DNA from 2 places in the Paenibacillus sp. BR1-192 genome. Region 2 is predicted to be linked to the other one. Evidence: riboswitches for the same ligand, from Rfam matches in the RefSeq annotation. Region 2 holds a riboswitch; the other holds the start of a gene.
What was found. A riboswitch is a leader RNA that binds a small molecule or an ion and turns the genes downstream of it on or off. The one in region 2 is predicted to bind cyclic di-AMP.
Positions count from the first base shown of each region.

Region 1: another riboswitch for cyclic di-AMP. It lies ahead of ehuB (ectoine/hydroxyectoine ABC transporter substrate-binding protein EhuB); the one in region 2 lies ahead of P0X86_RS27955 (TrkH family potassium uptake protein).

Region 1 is NZ_CP120718.1:6,343,721-6,351,330, forward strand. It holds gene ectB (diaminobutyrate--2-oxoglutarate transaminase) at 1-740, opposite strand, end outside; gene ectA (diaminobutyrate acetyltransferase) at 757-1,269, opposite strand; gene ehuA (ectoine/hydroxyectoine ABC transporter ATP-binding protein EhuA) at 1,294-2,145, opposite strand; gene ehuD (ectoine/hydroxyectoine ABC transporter permease subunit EhuD) at 2,158-2,820, opposite strand; gene ehuC (ectoine/hydroxyectoine ABC transporter permease subunit EhuC) at 2,824-3,477, opposite strand; gene ehuB (ectoine/hydroxyectoine ABC transporter substrate-binding protein EhuB) at 3,479-4,333, opposite strand; cyclic di-AMP (ydaO/yuaA leader) riboswitch at 4,686-4,832, opposite strand; gene P0X86_RS29205 (SDR family NAD(P)-dependent oxidoreductase) at 5,202-5,945, opposite strand; gene P0X86_RS29210 (flavin reductase family protein) at 6,127-6,738, opposite strand; gene P0X86_RS29215 (ring-cleaving dioxygenase) at 6,735-7,610, opposite strand, start outside.
Region 2 is NZ_CP120718.1:6,100,895-6,108,504, forward strand. It holds gene P0X86_RS27945 (LysR family transcriptional regulator) at 1-263, shown strand, start outside; gene P0X86_RS27950 (potassium channel family protein) at 300-974, opposite strand; partial or broken gene P0X86_RS27955 (TrkH family potassium uptake protein) at 991-2,332, opposite strand; cyclic di-AMP (ydaO/yuaA leader) riboswitch at 2,396-2,540, opposite strand; gene P0X86_RS27960 (CPBP family intramembrane glutamic endopeptidase) at 2,831-4,519, shown strand; partial or broken gene uvrC (excinuclease ABC subunit UvrC) at 4,491-6,493, opposite strand; gene trxA (thioredoxin) at 6,631-6,948, opposite strand; gene P0X86_RS27980 (hypothetical protein) at 7,202-7,357, shown strand; partial or broken gene dnaI (primosomal protein DnaI) at 7,484-7,610, opposite strand, start outside.

The DNA of each region.
Region 1 (7,610 bases), 240 kb from region 2:
ATATCGTCCAGAATGAGCAGCATCCCCTTATCCTTGCAGATGCGCGCCAGCTTCTGCAGCCATTGGCGGCTGGCGGCGTTCAATCCGCCTTCCCCCTGAACCGCCTCGACGATGACCGCTGCCGGCAGCGGAATGCCGCTTCCCGGATCATCCAGAAGCTTCTCCATATATGCCATCGTATCCACGTCGCTGCCAAAGTAACCGTCATACGGCATAAATACCGAGTGGCTCAGATCCACGCCGGCGCCCTGGCGCTTGAAGGCATTGCCGGTCACCGCCAGCGATCCCAGCGACATGCCGTGAAAGGCATTCGTAAAGCACAGAACGGTGCTGCGCCCCGTCACTTTTCTGGCGATTTTGAGCGCGGCCTCCACGGCATTGGTGCCGGTCGGTCCGGGAAACATCACCTTGTGATCCCACCCGCGAGGCTTCAGGATAATCTCCTGAAAGCGGGTCAGAAACGTTTCCTTCGCTCCCGTAGCCATGTCCAGGCTGTGCGTAACGCCGTCCTGCAGGATGTAGTCGACCAGCTTTTCGCGAATCCTCTCATTGTTGTGCCCGTAATTCAAGGCGCCGGCGCCGGCAAAAAAATCAATGTATTCATTGCCCTGCGTATCCCACAGCTTGGCATTCCGGGCTTTGTCAAAGACCGTCTGAAAGCTCCGGCAATAACTTCTCACTTCCGATTCCAGCTTGTTAAACACGGTAAGCTTCGGTTTCTCCATGACTTGGTTGTCCATAGTTCCCTCCATTTGTTTAAATGTCATTGAAAAAGGGGCCAATCACGAATAACGGCTCATCTTCATGTGTCGTACCATCCGGAAACATCTCTGCTCCATAACCCACCGTTACGGTGCTCGGAATGGATTTCTCCTCGGCATAACCGAGAAACAGTCGGCGTGATGCCATATTGCTGGGCGATACCGTCGTTTCGATGAAACGGACGCCATGACAGGCCTTCTGGTTCATGAGGCCGGTAAGCATCGCCTTCGCGATCCCCTGCCTCCGGTGCGAGCTTGCAACCGCCACCTGCCATACAAAAAGCGTCTCCGGATTGCGCGGAGAACGAAAAGCGGAGATAAAACCGACGATGTCTCCTTCATGCTCCGCGATCATGCAGGTATCGTTGAAGTAATCCCCTAACAGCATGTAGCAATAAGGCGAGTTCAGATCAAGCGATCCGGTATCGCGTATGAGCTCCCATACCCGGGTGCCGTCCCGCGCCTCCGGTCTTCGGTAAACCACTTCGGTTCCGGTATCCACAGCCATCTACATAAACACCTCTTTCCAGCACTAATTTCCGTTCGAGCGGAACCGCTGCAGAAAGCTCTGCAGCCGCTCGCTCTTCGGATGATCGAATATTTCCTCGGGTGTTCCTTGCTCAACGATCCTGCCGTCGGCTCCGAAGATGACCCGATCCGCGATTTCCTTCGCAAAATCCATCTCGTGCGTAATCAGCATCATGGCCATTTCTCCTTCTTCGGCGATTTCCCGGATCACCTCCAGCACCTCGCCGACCAGCTCGGGATCCAGCGCCGAGGTTACCTCGTCAAACACCATCACCTTCGGCCGCATGACCAGCGCTCTGGCGATGGCGACGCGCTGCTTCTGGCCTCCCGACAAATTGGACGGGTGCATCTTCAGCTTATCGGCCAAACCGACCTTGCCCAGCATCGAGACGGCCCGCTCCTCCGCTTCCTCCTTGGACAACCCCAGCACCTTGCGCGGGGCTTCCGTCACGTTGCGAAGCACATTCATGTGCGGGAACAGATTGAAATGCTGGAAGACCATGCCGACGTTGCACCGCATCCGATGCAGATGCTTCTCGTTTGCCCGGACCAGCTTGCCCTTCTCCTCCATATGCCAGAGCAGCTCGCCATCGACCTCGATGGTTCCCTCGGTCGGCTCCTCCAGCGTCATCAGCATCCGGCCCATCGTCGTTTTGCCAGATCCGCTCGGTCCGATCACGGCCACCTTTTCTCCCGGCTGCATCTCCAAATCGATGCCCTTCAGCACCTGCAGGTCGCCATACGACTTGGTCACGCCCGCATATTTCACGATCGGCTGTGAGCCCGTAACGGAATTTCTTTCCCGCCCCGGCTTCTTCGCCTCTTCAGCCTGCTCATCGATTACAACGGCATTCAATAGACTCCCTCCTTATTTTCCACGCTGCAGATTCAAACGCTTCTCCAGCCTTTGCACCAGCAACGACGCGATATAACTGATGATCAGGAACAGAATCCCGACCAGCGTGTACGGTTCGAAAGCGCGAAATGATTGCGACACGATATTTTTGGCCGTCAGCATCATCTCGACCAGCGTAATGGCGCATAGGATCGGCGTTTCCTTAAACATGACAATCAAATAATTCCCCAGCACCGGGATGATCGGCGGCACCGCTTGCGGCAGTATAATGCTCCGCCAGGTCTGGGATTTCGTGTAGTTCAGCGCGGTTGCGGCTTCCCACTGTCCTTTCGGCACCCCTTCAATGCCGGAACGGTACACCTCCGACAGATACGTGCTGTAATGCAGCCCCAGGCCGATGACGCCCGCATAGAAGGCCGGAATCGAAATGCCCGTCAGCAGCGGCAAGCTGTAATACAGGAAGAACACCTGTACCAGCAAGGGGGTATTGCGAATAAATTCTATGATTCCTTTGGTGATGAGCGACAAGGGCTTAAATGTACTCCGCGCGGCAAAGGCAAGCAGCAGTCCGATAATCAATGCCACCACAAAAGCACAGAGCGTGACCCATACCGTCATTTTTAATGCGCTCAGAAGCTGCGGCAGTATTTCAAACACATATTTCCAATCCCACATCCGCTACAGCCTCCCCGCGGTCAGTTTGCGCTCCAGCAGTCGAACCGCCATCGAGACGAGCGTGGCGATGACAAAATACATGAGGAGCAGCAGCACCAGAATCTCGGTGGTCCAGGAGATGTAATTGTTGCGGAGCACCATCGCCTGATACGTCAAATCCGCCATCGTGATGAAATAAACGAGCGAGGTGGATTTGATGAGTTCCACAAGCTGATTCCCGAACGGGGGAAGCATTCGCAGGGACGCTTGGGGTAGTATAACGTTCCACAGCCTCTGCCAAGGCTTCATGTTAAGCGCCACGGCAGCTTCCCACTGTCCTTTCGGAACGGCCAGCACCGCGCTGCGAACAATCTCGGAGCCGTATGCGCCGAAGTTAAGTCCGATCGCGAGGATCGCCGCCAGCATTTTCGGAAGCTCGATGCCGATGAACGGAAGGGCAAAATACAACCAGAAGAGCTGCACCAGCAAGGAGGTTCCCCGAAAGACTTCGACGTACACGGCGGTCGCCGTGCGGACGATCCACAGCTTCGACAGCCGGCACAACCCGGCTGCAAAGGACATCACGATAGCCAGGATGGCTGAAAAGAACGCGACGATAATCGTGATCTCTGCTCCTTTGAGCAGCGTCGGAAGAAAATCGATCCAAGAATTCGGCATGCTATTCCCCGCAGAGCGCAGCGGCCGTCATCTCACCCGGGAGCTCTTCTTCCGTGAACCCGAACTCTTGCAAAATTTCCAGCAGCTCGCCCGACTCCTTCATCTTTTCAAGCTCTGCATTATAAGCCTCCTGGAACTCGGTATCCGCTTGGCGGAAAGCCGTAGCCCCGTAACCGCGAACGCTTTCGCCGTCGATGACCGGCTGCTCGAAATCAGCCACGCGTTCGATGCTGTCGTCGCTGGCTGAATCCAGCATCGCCTGCAGGGACGGCCCCGTCATGGTAATCGCCTGCACCCGATCAGCCTGGAGGGCGCTGATCGCCGAAGCCTGGTCAGGGACCTGTACGATCCGGTCCGCAGGAATGCCCGATTTCTCCATGTAGCCGATTTCGACCGCGCCGGTCATGACGGCCACCTTGGCCTGCTCATTCTTGGCAATGTCCTCATAGCTTCCGAGTTCCATCGGATTCCCTTGCTTTACCGCAAGGGCTTCCCCGATGCTGTACTCCGGATTCGCGAACAGGACGGCAGAGCAGCGGTCCGGATTAATGAACATGCCTGCCGTGATCAGATCAAACCGATCGGCCTGCAATCCGGCGACCAGCGAACCGAATTCCGTTAGCTCCCCTCTCATCTCCTTGATGCCAAGACGCTCCAGAATAACGCGGGCAATCTCAACCGCTTCGCCCGTGAGCTCCCCATTGGCTTCTTTGTAGGCATACGGCTTCTCGTTCGCAAACCCTACGGTGATATATCCCTGCTCAATGGCTCGATCCAGCGTACTTCCTTTGTCGCCGCAAGCCGCGAGCAATACCACCATCATCACGGACAACACCAGCACAACCACTTTCTTCAAAACCTTCCACAACCTTTCGTAATAGCTTTTCACTTTCTTAAAAAAACGGCATGACGAAATTATCCGTGTTAGCACATGCGTTAACTTGGATATATAGACGTTCAGATACGTGCATGGGACGAGGCTTCAGGGAAGATGATTCATCCGCTTCCTTGCACGCTTTGACCCAATGCCGTCTGACCGATTCAATTCGTTCCACATTTGCAGGCGCTGCCCCTCCTCCGTAACAGAATGCAAAAAGACCACCAAACAGGGGATCTAAACATAGCTCCGCCAGCAGGGGGTCAAAAAATAGAGAAAAGGCCCCTATAGAGAATAAAGGGCCTTTTGTATGAACATCCATTATGTATGCAAGACCCATCCACTGCTGACGAGGTTAGCTGACGGACTCGGGTAAGATGGTACCCTACACTCGTGAATTCCAAGTGACTCGCCCCTGGTGAAACTGGTTCCCCCGCTTTCCGGAATATGTATGCCGGAAACTAAGCGTGTGTTCATGATAAAGGGAAGCTCAGGAAAAGTCAAACCCCTTAACCGCTTTTTCTGGAAATTCAGAAGTAAAAAACACCGTTTTTGCAACGAGGATATCGAGCCTTTCGAACACTTTATTTAAGGCTGTCCATACACCGGATTGGTCATGGAATCCATGCTCCATTTTCCGCTATATAGCAGGCATTTGACGGGTCTTGCGGAAATCGTTCATGCCATATATGTTTTATGCCATGAATGAGCCCCGGATCAGGAAGTCTGCCCGTATGAAATACGGGACCGAAAAAAAATTTTTGAAACACTCCATAATAAGTCTGATAACAACGCCTGGAATGACTTGAAAAAAAGCCCCGATGCTTAGCATCAGGGCTTTTTTTCATCATACCGCGGTATAGCCGCCATCCACCAGCAGGCTCGTGCCCGTAATGAAGGAGGCATCTTCACTGGCGAGGAACAACACGGCTTTGGCCACTTCTTCCGGCTGTCCCAAACGGCCCATCGGATGAAGACCGACCAGGTGCTGCGTGATCGCTTCCGTTCTTCCCTTGATCAGCGGCGTATCGATATATCCCGGACACACGGCATTGATTCGGATTCCTTTGGAGGCATAGTCTGCGCTGAGCGACTGGGTTAACAGCTTGACGCCTCCCTTGGCCGAAGCATAGGCGGTTACCCCTGCTTTTCCGACATGGCTATGGATCGAGCCGCAGTTTACGATTGCCCCTCCGGTTCCTTGGGACAGCATTTGCTGAATAACATATTTATCGCACAGGAAGACCCCTGTCAGATTAATATCAATCGTTCTCTGCCAGTTATCCATCGTTAACTGATCGGCAGGAGCATCATGGGCAATGCCTGCGTTGGCAAACAATACATCGACACGGCCAAAATGCTGCACCGTCTGATTCACCATATTCGCGACTTCCTGCTCTTGGGTTACATCCGTTTTGACGAACAGCGCTTCAAAGCCGGCTCCTCTCAATTCGTCGGAAACCGCTTGTCCCTGGTCGGAATAATCCGCGATAACGACCTTGGCTCCCTCTTTCGCAAAAAGTCTGACTGCCGCTTCGCCAATCCCGCTGGCGCCCCCCGTCACGATGACAACCTTGGAATCAAATTTCATGCGTTGTTCACTCCTATGTTGTAAATTCATCAACCGGCTATCCATTCATGTAGAATGGGCAAATACCGACCATGATATTCCAATACCCCGTTTCCTAATGAATGACCAGCAACTATCGAAGAAAAAGAATGTTCGCTAAAAATAGTCGCAAAGCAATAACCCTATTCAAGCTCAAGCCCTGTCAGACCGGACGCTCAATCGTAAACATCTCTCCCAGGGTCGAATAGATATTTCCTGCCATGCGGCTCACGGGTTTCAACTTCGATGCGTCAATCCGGCCATGCTCGTAGAGCTCCTCGGACACGTGAAATCGGACGACGCGGGCAATCAATAGATCAGCGGCAGGCAGCTGATCCGCGCCATCCAACGTGACGACCTGCTCCAGCACGCATTCCATGCGGATCTTGGATTCCAGAACGCCGGGAACCTTAACAACGTCACTAACGACCGGGGTTAAACGGGTTCGGTCAAGCTCACTTTCGTCCGGAGGCAGATTCGCCGCCGTTTCGTTCACGGCTGCAACGGTATCTTCGTCCACGATGTGGATGACAAGTTCGCCGCTCTGCATGGCATTTCTCGCCGTGTCCTTGGGTACACCGTTCTTTCGCTGAACGGAAACCGACAGCAAAGGGGGATTGCTCGACACAATGGAAAAGTAACTGAACGGCGCCGCATTCAGCACGCCATCCGCCGATAATGTCGTAACGAAAGCGACCGGACGCGGAACGACGCTTCCAATCAGCAGCTTGTATATGTCCCGTTCGCTTTGGGTATTCGGGTCAATGGATATCACTTGAGTTGCCCCTCTCCAGTATTTTTGACTTGTATAGGCTCCAACCCCTGCTCGATTCGGGCACGCTCCGGTTCGAACCAGGCAGGAAGCTTTAATTGTTCCCCGAGCGAGTGCAGGTCTTCGTCCACCGTAAATCCGGGCGGATCGGTTGCGATCTCAAACAGGATCCCCCCACGTTCCCTGAAATATAACGCTTTGAAATAGTTACGGTTCCTGATATCCGTAGGGCGAAATCCCTGCTCCTTCACCCATTCATGCCATTTGCCGTGCTCCTCATCATCTTGAGCCCGCCATGCGATATGATGGGTCGTTCCGGCACCTCCGGCTCCCAAAGGAATATCCCGCATCGGCAGATCAATCACGTTGCCGAAGTGGCCCGCAGCTTGAAACCGGGCATAATTGACGTCCTCTCCAATGTAGGTCAGTCCCATGACGTTCTCCAGCGCCTTCTTCGTTTCCTCCCATTTGCTGCTGAACAGAACCGCGCCGCTGAATCCCTTAATGGCTGTATCCGGAGTTATATCGTCCACGGACCAGCCGTTATTCGGTCCGCCATCCCGCTCGACCAACTCTAGCGAAAGTCCGTCCCGATCGGAGAATTGAAGATATTGTTCGTTAAACCGGAAAGCCTTCATGACGGGAACGCCAAAGCTCCGCAGCCGCTGTTCCCAATAAGGCAGGGCCCCTACAGGAACGGCAAAGGTCGTATATCCTGCCTGTCCTCCTCCACGCAGCCCTCTTCGCGAAGCGGAGGAAGGGAAGAAAGTGATGATCGTTCCGGGTTGTCCTCCTTCATCCCCGAAATACAGATGATATACCTCGGGCGCATCGTAATTCACGGTTTTCTTTACCATTCTGAGTCCTAGCACGCC
Region 2 (7,610 bases):
AGATCGACTCCTTCGAAGCGATCGTCAGGCTGATCCCGACCTGCAAGGCGGCCGCGCTGCTGCCCAAATCCTATCTGAGGCCGCAGCTGCTGTCTGATAACGGGCTCGTCGACATTCATATTCCGGCACTCATCGAAACCCGGCGAACGACTTCGCTGATCTACGGTCAAGCCTCGGAGCTGAGCAAGGCGGCCAGCCGCTGGATCGAAGAAACGGAGATCCTGTTCCGCAAGCTGGAGGAAGATAAATCGAAAAAAAACTGACGATATTTCGCAATCGTCAGTTTTTTTCTACTATATTTATTTTTCGAGCATATTCACGACTTCGGACTCAAAGCGGTCCACGTTGTCATTGGAGCCGATGACGACCATAATGTCGCCGGAATTCACGACGTCCATGGCCGTCGGAGCAACGATAATGCCGGACTGTTTATTCAGCGCCACCACGCTGACGCCGTACCGGACCCTCGTATTAAGCTCGCTCAGCGTTTTTCCGTCCATGCAGTCCGTGACCGTCATCTCCACAATCAGATAATCCTTGGATAATTCGATATAATCAAGCAGGTTTGGCGTCACGAGCTGGTGCGCTACCCGGATCCCCATATCCCGTTCGGGAAAGATGACCCGGTCCACGCCAAGCTTCTCCAGCGCCCGGCCGTGCAGCACCGATATCGCCTTGGCAACGACCATCGCGACACCCAGCTCTTTCAACAGGATGGCGGAGAGGATGCTCATCTGAATGTCGTTCCCGATCGCAACGATCCCGCAGTCGAAGTTGCGGATGCCAAGCGATTTAAGCACTTCCTCATCCGTCGCGTCCGCCACCACCGTATGCGTCAGCAGCTCGCTCATGTCCTCGACGACCTCTTCGTTCCGGTCGATGCCGAGCACCTCATATCCCTGTTCCATCAGCTCCAGCGCCAGACTGGCGCCAAATCGCCCCAAACCGATGATTGCAAATTGCTTTGGTTTCATGTCTCTCCTATACCCCTTATCCAATTATCATTTTGCCTTCCGGATGACGATATAATTCTTTACCCTTTTTCGGCCCCAGTGCATAAGCAAGCGTCAACGGCCCCAATCGACCCGCAAACATCGTAAGGCTGATCAGGATCTTGCCGAACACGGTCAAATCGGGCGTTAAGCCCATGGAGAGACCTACCGTACCGAAGGCGGATGTCGTTTCGAATAGAATCTCCAGGAAGTCCCCTTCCTCTGTCGTCGACAGAATCATCGAGACGGTTAGAACGAGCAGCAGGGCCAGCAAGGCAATGGTCAGTGCCTTCAGCACCCGCTCCTGGGCCAGGCGATAACGGAACATGACGATGTCTTCCCGCCCGCGCATCATCGCGATGACCGCCCCTACCATAATGGTAAAGGTCGTGGTTTTGATGCCGCCGCCGGTTGACCCTGGAGATGCTCCGATAAACATCAGGATGACGATAAAAAATTGCGTTGCCTGTCTGAGCCCCGTAATATCTATAGTATTCGCGCCCGCCGTACGCGGCGTTACGGATTGGAATAACGCGCCGAAGAATTTTCCGCCCCAGTTCAGGGAACCCAGCGTTCTCGGATTGGTAAATTCAAATATGAGAATGACGATAAATCCGACCGCAAGCAAGGCAGCCGTCATCGTGAGCACCACCTTGGAGTGCAGGGAGAGCCTCCGCTGTTTTCGATAATCGATCAGATCGGACAGCACAATAAATCCAATGCCCCCGGAAACAATCAAGAACATCACGACGAAGTTGACTACCGGATCGTATACATACCCGGTCAAACTCCGAAAATCGCCAAACAAATCGAAGCCGGCGTTGTTAAACATCGTCACCGCATGAAAAACACCGTAATAGATCGCCCGGCCCAGCGGCATATCAAACGCCCAACGAATCGATAAAATGACTGCGCCGCAGGCCTCGATGACGAGGGAGTACAGCAATACTCTGCGTATCAGCCTTACGATGCCTTCCATCGAGGACTGATTCATCGCTTCCTGTAAGATTAGACGGTCTTTGAGCGATATGCGTCTTTTTCAGAACCAAGGCGAATAAAGTAGCCATCGTCATGAATCCGAGCCCGCCGATTTGAATCAGCAGCATGATCACGACTTCTCCGAAGGAACTGAATGTCGTTCCCGTATCCACCACGACCAGGCCCGTTACGCACGTTGCCGAGGTCGAAGTGAACAAGGCGTCAGTAAATCCAAGCGGTTCGCCCGTCGTCGTCGAGATTGGCAGCATTAACAGCCCGGTCCCGATGAAGATGATGGCCGCAAAACCAAGCACGAGAATTTGAGGCGGAGACAATGTAAGCCAGTTTAATTTAGCGTTCAATCGGACACCTTCTTTAAAAAAATCAACGAAAAAAGACACTGGAAAACGCAGTGCCTTTCGGTCTGGTTCCTGTGCAACAGCCTACGAGGTTAGCTGACGGATTCGGGCATTTCCACAGGTCGCCCTATTCATTATTCCGGGAATAATGAAATTCACCCCAATTACATGGTTCCCCCATTTTCATTACGAAATTCGGCTGGAATATTCGGTTCCTTCAAGCATGATGTGATTATAACTCAATCCGTTACGTAACCCAATGCCGTTTTTCGCCCGAAATATCTTTAAAAGAGCGCGAATTGGGCATATTCAAGAATACAAGCGTAGGGTTCTCTAACGTTTTCGAAACCTTTCATTCATTTTCATCGATTTATTTCAATATTCCGATAATTGGGATAAGCTGCTTATGGCTTTCATACTATGTTATATTGACTCTATGCGTTCTTAATCAGGCATATCGAATACCAGTGGGAGTATCAACTTTCTTAGAGGAGGAATTTCATGAATCGTGCAAGAGAGCCCTTGAAGCTGAAGCCCAATCTGAAGCAGCTCATCGCGCCTGCCGCAGTCGGCCTGATTCTGTTCCTATTATTTCAGGTATTTCCGTGGGCGAATCCGGACGATGCCGAGATGGCCTCACCGGATATCATTTCCAAGGAGCAGGCTCGGCAGGCAGCTTCAAGGTTTGCTCAGGAGCATCTGCAGTTTGCGGCTGCGGACACGGACGAAGCCTTGGTTACATATCAATCCAAATCGGAACTTTACGGATATCTGGCGAAGGAGAAGAGGCTTTCGGAATATAACAAAACCTATGAAGCCAAATATCCCTATGACGTATACCGCGTTCGCTTCAGCGAGCCTGGAGGCGATGCCCTCAATGTGGACGTGCACATGCAGAATTCCGGCATCGTCGGATTCTCGTATGATTATGCCCGTTCCAGCTTTGACCGGATCAAGCTGAACAAGGGCGAGATTCAGAGGCAGATGCTGCTCGTCGTTGAGGACGGCATGACATTGGCCGAGAAGCAGGCGCTGGCGGAGCCATGGCTTCAACGGGCGGGTTATGACCTGTCGAATCTGGAGCTGGTTACGAAGGAAGGGGAGCCCCGTCTCAAATATGTGGACCCTGAATCCAGGATCGGGGACTCCAGGCTGGAGCACCGCTTCACCTTCGAGCAGGGGAAATTGCGCTCTTATGAGCCCTCCTTCTCGGTGCCAGCCGCCCACTCTGCTTATGTCAACAAGCAGACGCAGGATGCCACCCTGCTGACGCTCGCAGGGTACGGCCTGTTCACCCTAATCCTGGGCATTCTTGCGATTGTGTACAGCGTGAAGACCAGGGCCTACACCTCGTTTAAGCGCGGCCTGTTCTTATCCGCGCTGCTGTTCGTCATTCAAATGCTGAATACGTATAACCTGATTCCCGTTTTCAAATCGGAAGGCATGTCGCAAACCGGCGTGCTCGGGATGATGATTTTCTATGCCGTCTATTCGCTCGTCTTCTCCGCCCTGCTCTATTTTTCCCTTGTCGGCGGCAGCGGGCTGTGGCATAAAGAAGACGGGCTCAATCCATGGCCGCGTGCCAAAGAACCCGGATACGGGCATTACGTGCTGGACAGCATGAAGCTGGGGTATATGTGGGCCTTCATCCTGCTTGGCGTCCAATCCGTCATCTTTATCGGTCTTGGTCTGACCCTGAATACATGGTCCACCACGGATGCGACGCAATCGCCTTACAACATGCTGTATCCTTGGCTGTTTCCGTTGATGGCCTGGCTGGCCGGCATATCCGAGGAGGCCGTGTACCGGCTGTTCGGCATCAAGATGGTGAAAAAGATCGTCCGCAACACCTTTGTCGCAAGCTTGATCACCTCGCTTATCTGGGCACTGGGACATACGCTCTATCCGATATACCCCGTGATCTCCCGGCCGATTGAGCTGGTCATCATCGGTTTGCTGTTCAGCTACATCTTCTTGAAATACGGGTATTTGGCGGCGATGTTCTCCCATGTCATCTTCAACAGCATCCTGATGGGCATCAGCCTGATCATGCTCAAGGATGCAGCCAACCTGCTGACCGGCGCTTTTTACATGGTGCTTCCGGCGATTGTCGCCTATGCGATTTACCGTTTCAACCCGACAAAAAAAGAGAAGCCGTATGTCACGACTCCTCCTCACGAAGTGCATTAAGAATTTCCGTTGCTAATTTTTCACCGATGGAAAGGGGCTTGAAGTCTTCGACTGAAGCCTCTTTTATTTTTTTGACCGAGCCAAAATGCTTCAGCAGCATTTTGCGGCGCTTCTCCCCGATGCCTGGGATCGAATCCAGCTTGGACGTCACCATCGATTTCCCGCGCTGCTCGCGGTGGAAGGAAATCGCGAAACGGTGAACCTCATCCTGAATGCGCTGGAGCAAATAGAACTCCTGACTGTCCCGAGGCAGCGACACCGGCTCCGGCGGGTCTCCGACCATCAGCTGCGCCGTTTTATGCTTGGCATCCTTCACAAGCCCGCAGACCGGGACGAACAGCCCCAGTTCATTCTCCAGCACGTCGATGGCTGCTGAGATCTGTCCCTTCCCCCATCGACGACAATGAGGTCCGGAAGCGGCAGATTCTCCTTCAATACACGCTCGTACCGCCGCCGGATCACTTCACGCATCGTATCGTAATCGTCCGGCCCCTGCACGGTACGGATCTTATATTTGCGATATTCCTTCTTATCCGGTTTCCCGTTGGTGAATACGACCATGGCCGATACCGGATTTGCGCCCTGGATGTTCGAGTTATCAAACGCCTCGATCCGGTTCAGCGACTGGAGGCCGATCACCTCGCCCAGATTAGCCGCTGCAACCGAAGTCCGTTCTTCATCGCGCTCAATCAAGCGGAATTTCTCGTCCAGCGACACCTTCGCGTTATCCGACGCCATGCCGACCATCTGTTTCTTCAAGCCCCGCTGCGGCACGTGAACCTTAACGCCCAGCCATTCCTGCAAGGCGGCAGCGCCCCCGGCAGCATCCACGAGGCCAGCGGCCTCCGCCTGCTCAGCTTGGGCTTGGACAAGGACTTCCTGCTGTTCTTCGGATGTATCCGCGGTCAGCTTCTTCTCCGTTTCCGCGGCTTCGTCTGCGTTCCGGGCACCCTGATCCCCGGCGCTATCAGTGGCCGTCTCGGAGCCGGTCTCCTCTGCCAACAGCGGCCCAGGCAGCAGAATTTCCTGCGGCAATGCAGGATTATCGCTGTAATACTGGGCTATGAACGACATGAAATCACTGTGCGCATCCCCGTAGAACGGAAAAACGGACTTGTTGCGCTGCACCATTTTGCCTTGGCGCATGTACAGAATCTGCACGCACATCCAGCCTTTGTCCACGGCATAACCGAACACGTCGCGATCCCGGGTATCCGTTGTCGTGATCTTCTGCTTCTCCATCAAGGTATCGATATGGATGATTTGGTCCCGCAGCTCCTTGGCACGCTCGAAATACAAATCCTCCGCGGCCTCCTGCATCTTTCGCTGCAGTTCCTTCTTGATCTCTTCGTGCCCGCCGCTCAGGAAGGAAGTAATCTCTCCCGTAATCTGTTCATAGGCGGATTTCGGCACTTCCTTCACGCATGGAGCCAAGCATTGTCCCATATGGTAATACAAGCAGACCTCTTTCGGCATCACGCCGCATTTGCGCAGTGGATACATCCGGTCCAGCAGCTTTTTGGTCTGCTGCGCCGCATACGCGTTCGGATAAGGACCGAAGTATTTGGCTTTATCTTTAAGCACCCTCCTGGTCACTTCCAGGCGAGGATGCTCTTCATTCGTTATTTTAAGGTAGGGATAGGTTTTATCGTCCTTCAGCAGCACATTGAATCTCGGCTGATGGGTTTTGATCAGATTGCACTCCAGAATTAACGCTTCCATGTTGCTGCCCGTCACGATGTATTCGAAATCGCGGATTTCCGAAACGAGCATCTGGGTCTTCCCGTTATGGCTCCCGGTAAAATACGAACGCACCCGGTTCTTCAGCACTTTGGCCTTGCCCACGTATATAATCGTGCCTTCATGGTTCTTCATCAGGTAGCAGCCCGGCTGATCCGGCAGCAATGCCAGCTTGTGGCGAATATTCTCCTGCGCCTTCTCCTGCTCCTGAAGCCGTTTGGCAGAATCGTCCATGCTATTCCTCCTCTCCAAGGAGATTGTATGATATTAACAATATTAATATAAACCATGATAATGAACCACACAAAGCGCCTCCGGGTTACACCGAAGGCGCTGTATGAAAGCGGATTGCAGTCTATGGCAAATCCTGCTTATTGATGTTTTGCAATAATGCCCTTCAAGGCTTCTTTGGAGTTCAGACCTACGACTTTATCGACAGGCTGGCCGTCTTTAAAGAAGATCATGGTCGGAATGCTCATGACGCCGAAGCGTGCAGCGGATTCCGGATTCTCATCCACGTTCACCTTTGCAATTTTTACATCATCGCCGAGTTCTGAAGACAATTCGTCCAGAATCGGAGCAAGCATTTTACAAGGGCCGCACCATGGCGCCCAGAAATCAACTACAACCGTGCCTTGTCCTTCTACTTCATTGACGAAGGTTTGGTCGGTAACATTGACGATAGCCATTGTATTCTCCTCCTCACAGGATAAGATCGGGTAAAGTGCGAATCATAATTGTCGAATGGGTCGACGAATTTAGTATACCACAATCGGCCGGAAAAAGTGAAATATACTCACCTAAAGAAAGAGGTTTTCACGGGATTTTTATGCAATCTTTACAAATGATTTGCGCATTGGGTATACTACTAGTAACAAGTCGGGTGACTGTCAAGTTTTTCGTGTTCGCACGGCATGTTCACCTTTTGAGGAGGCAAGCACCATGGATGTAAACGTACGCGTTAACGATCCACGGGAGCACATCAATGAAGAACCACGCAATGACTTTGGCGATTTGATGATGGGCTTCGTGGGGATGTTCGGTTTCATGACCATCATCTTTTTCGGATTCGTCATTATCAAGTTCTTGGTCGGTTAATCTTTGATGATTCCTTGTGCACAGATAAAAAGTCTGATCCTGCGGCGCTCCATGCGCAAGCGGGATCAGACTTTTTACGCTTCAAGGGACGTTTGTCCACTCTGTTCATGTGCTCGTTGCAAACGTCTAGAACTTCCCTCTCTGGTTCTCTCCGAACAAATGAACGACATCCACGAAAGGCGCGATCCGGTTCATCAACCGCTGCCCTTTGTGAAGCTCCTCGCCGTCCTTGCTCGTGAAGCTGAGATGCTGC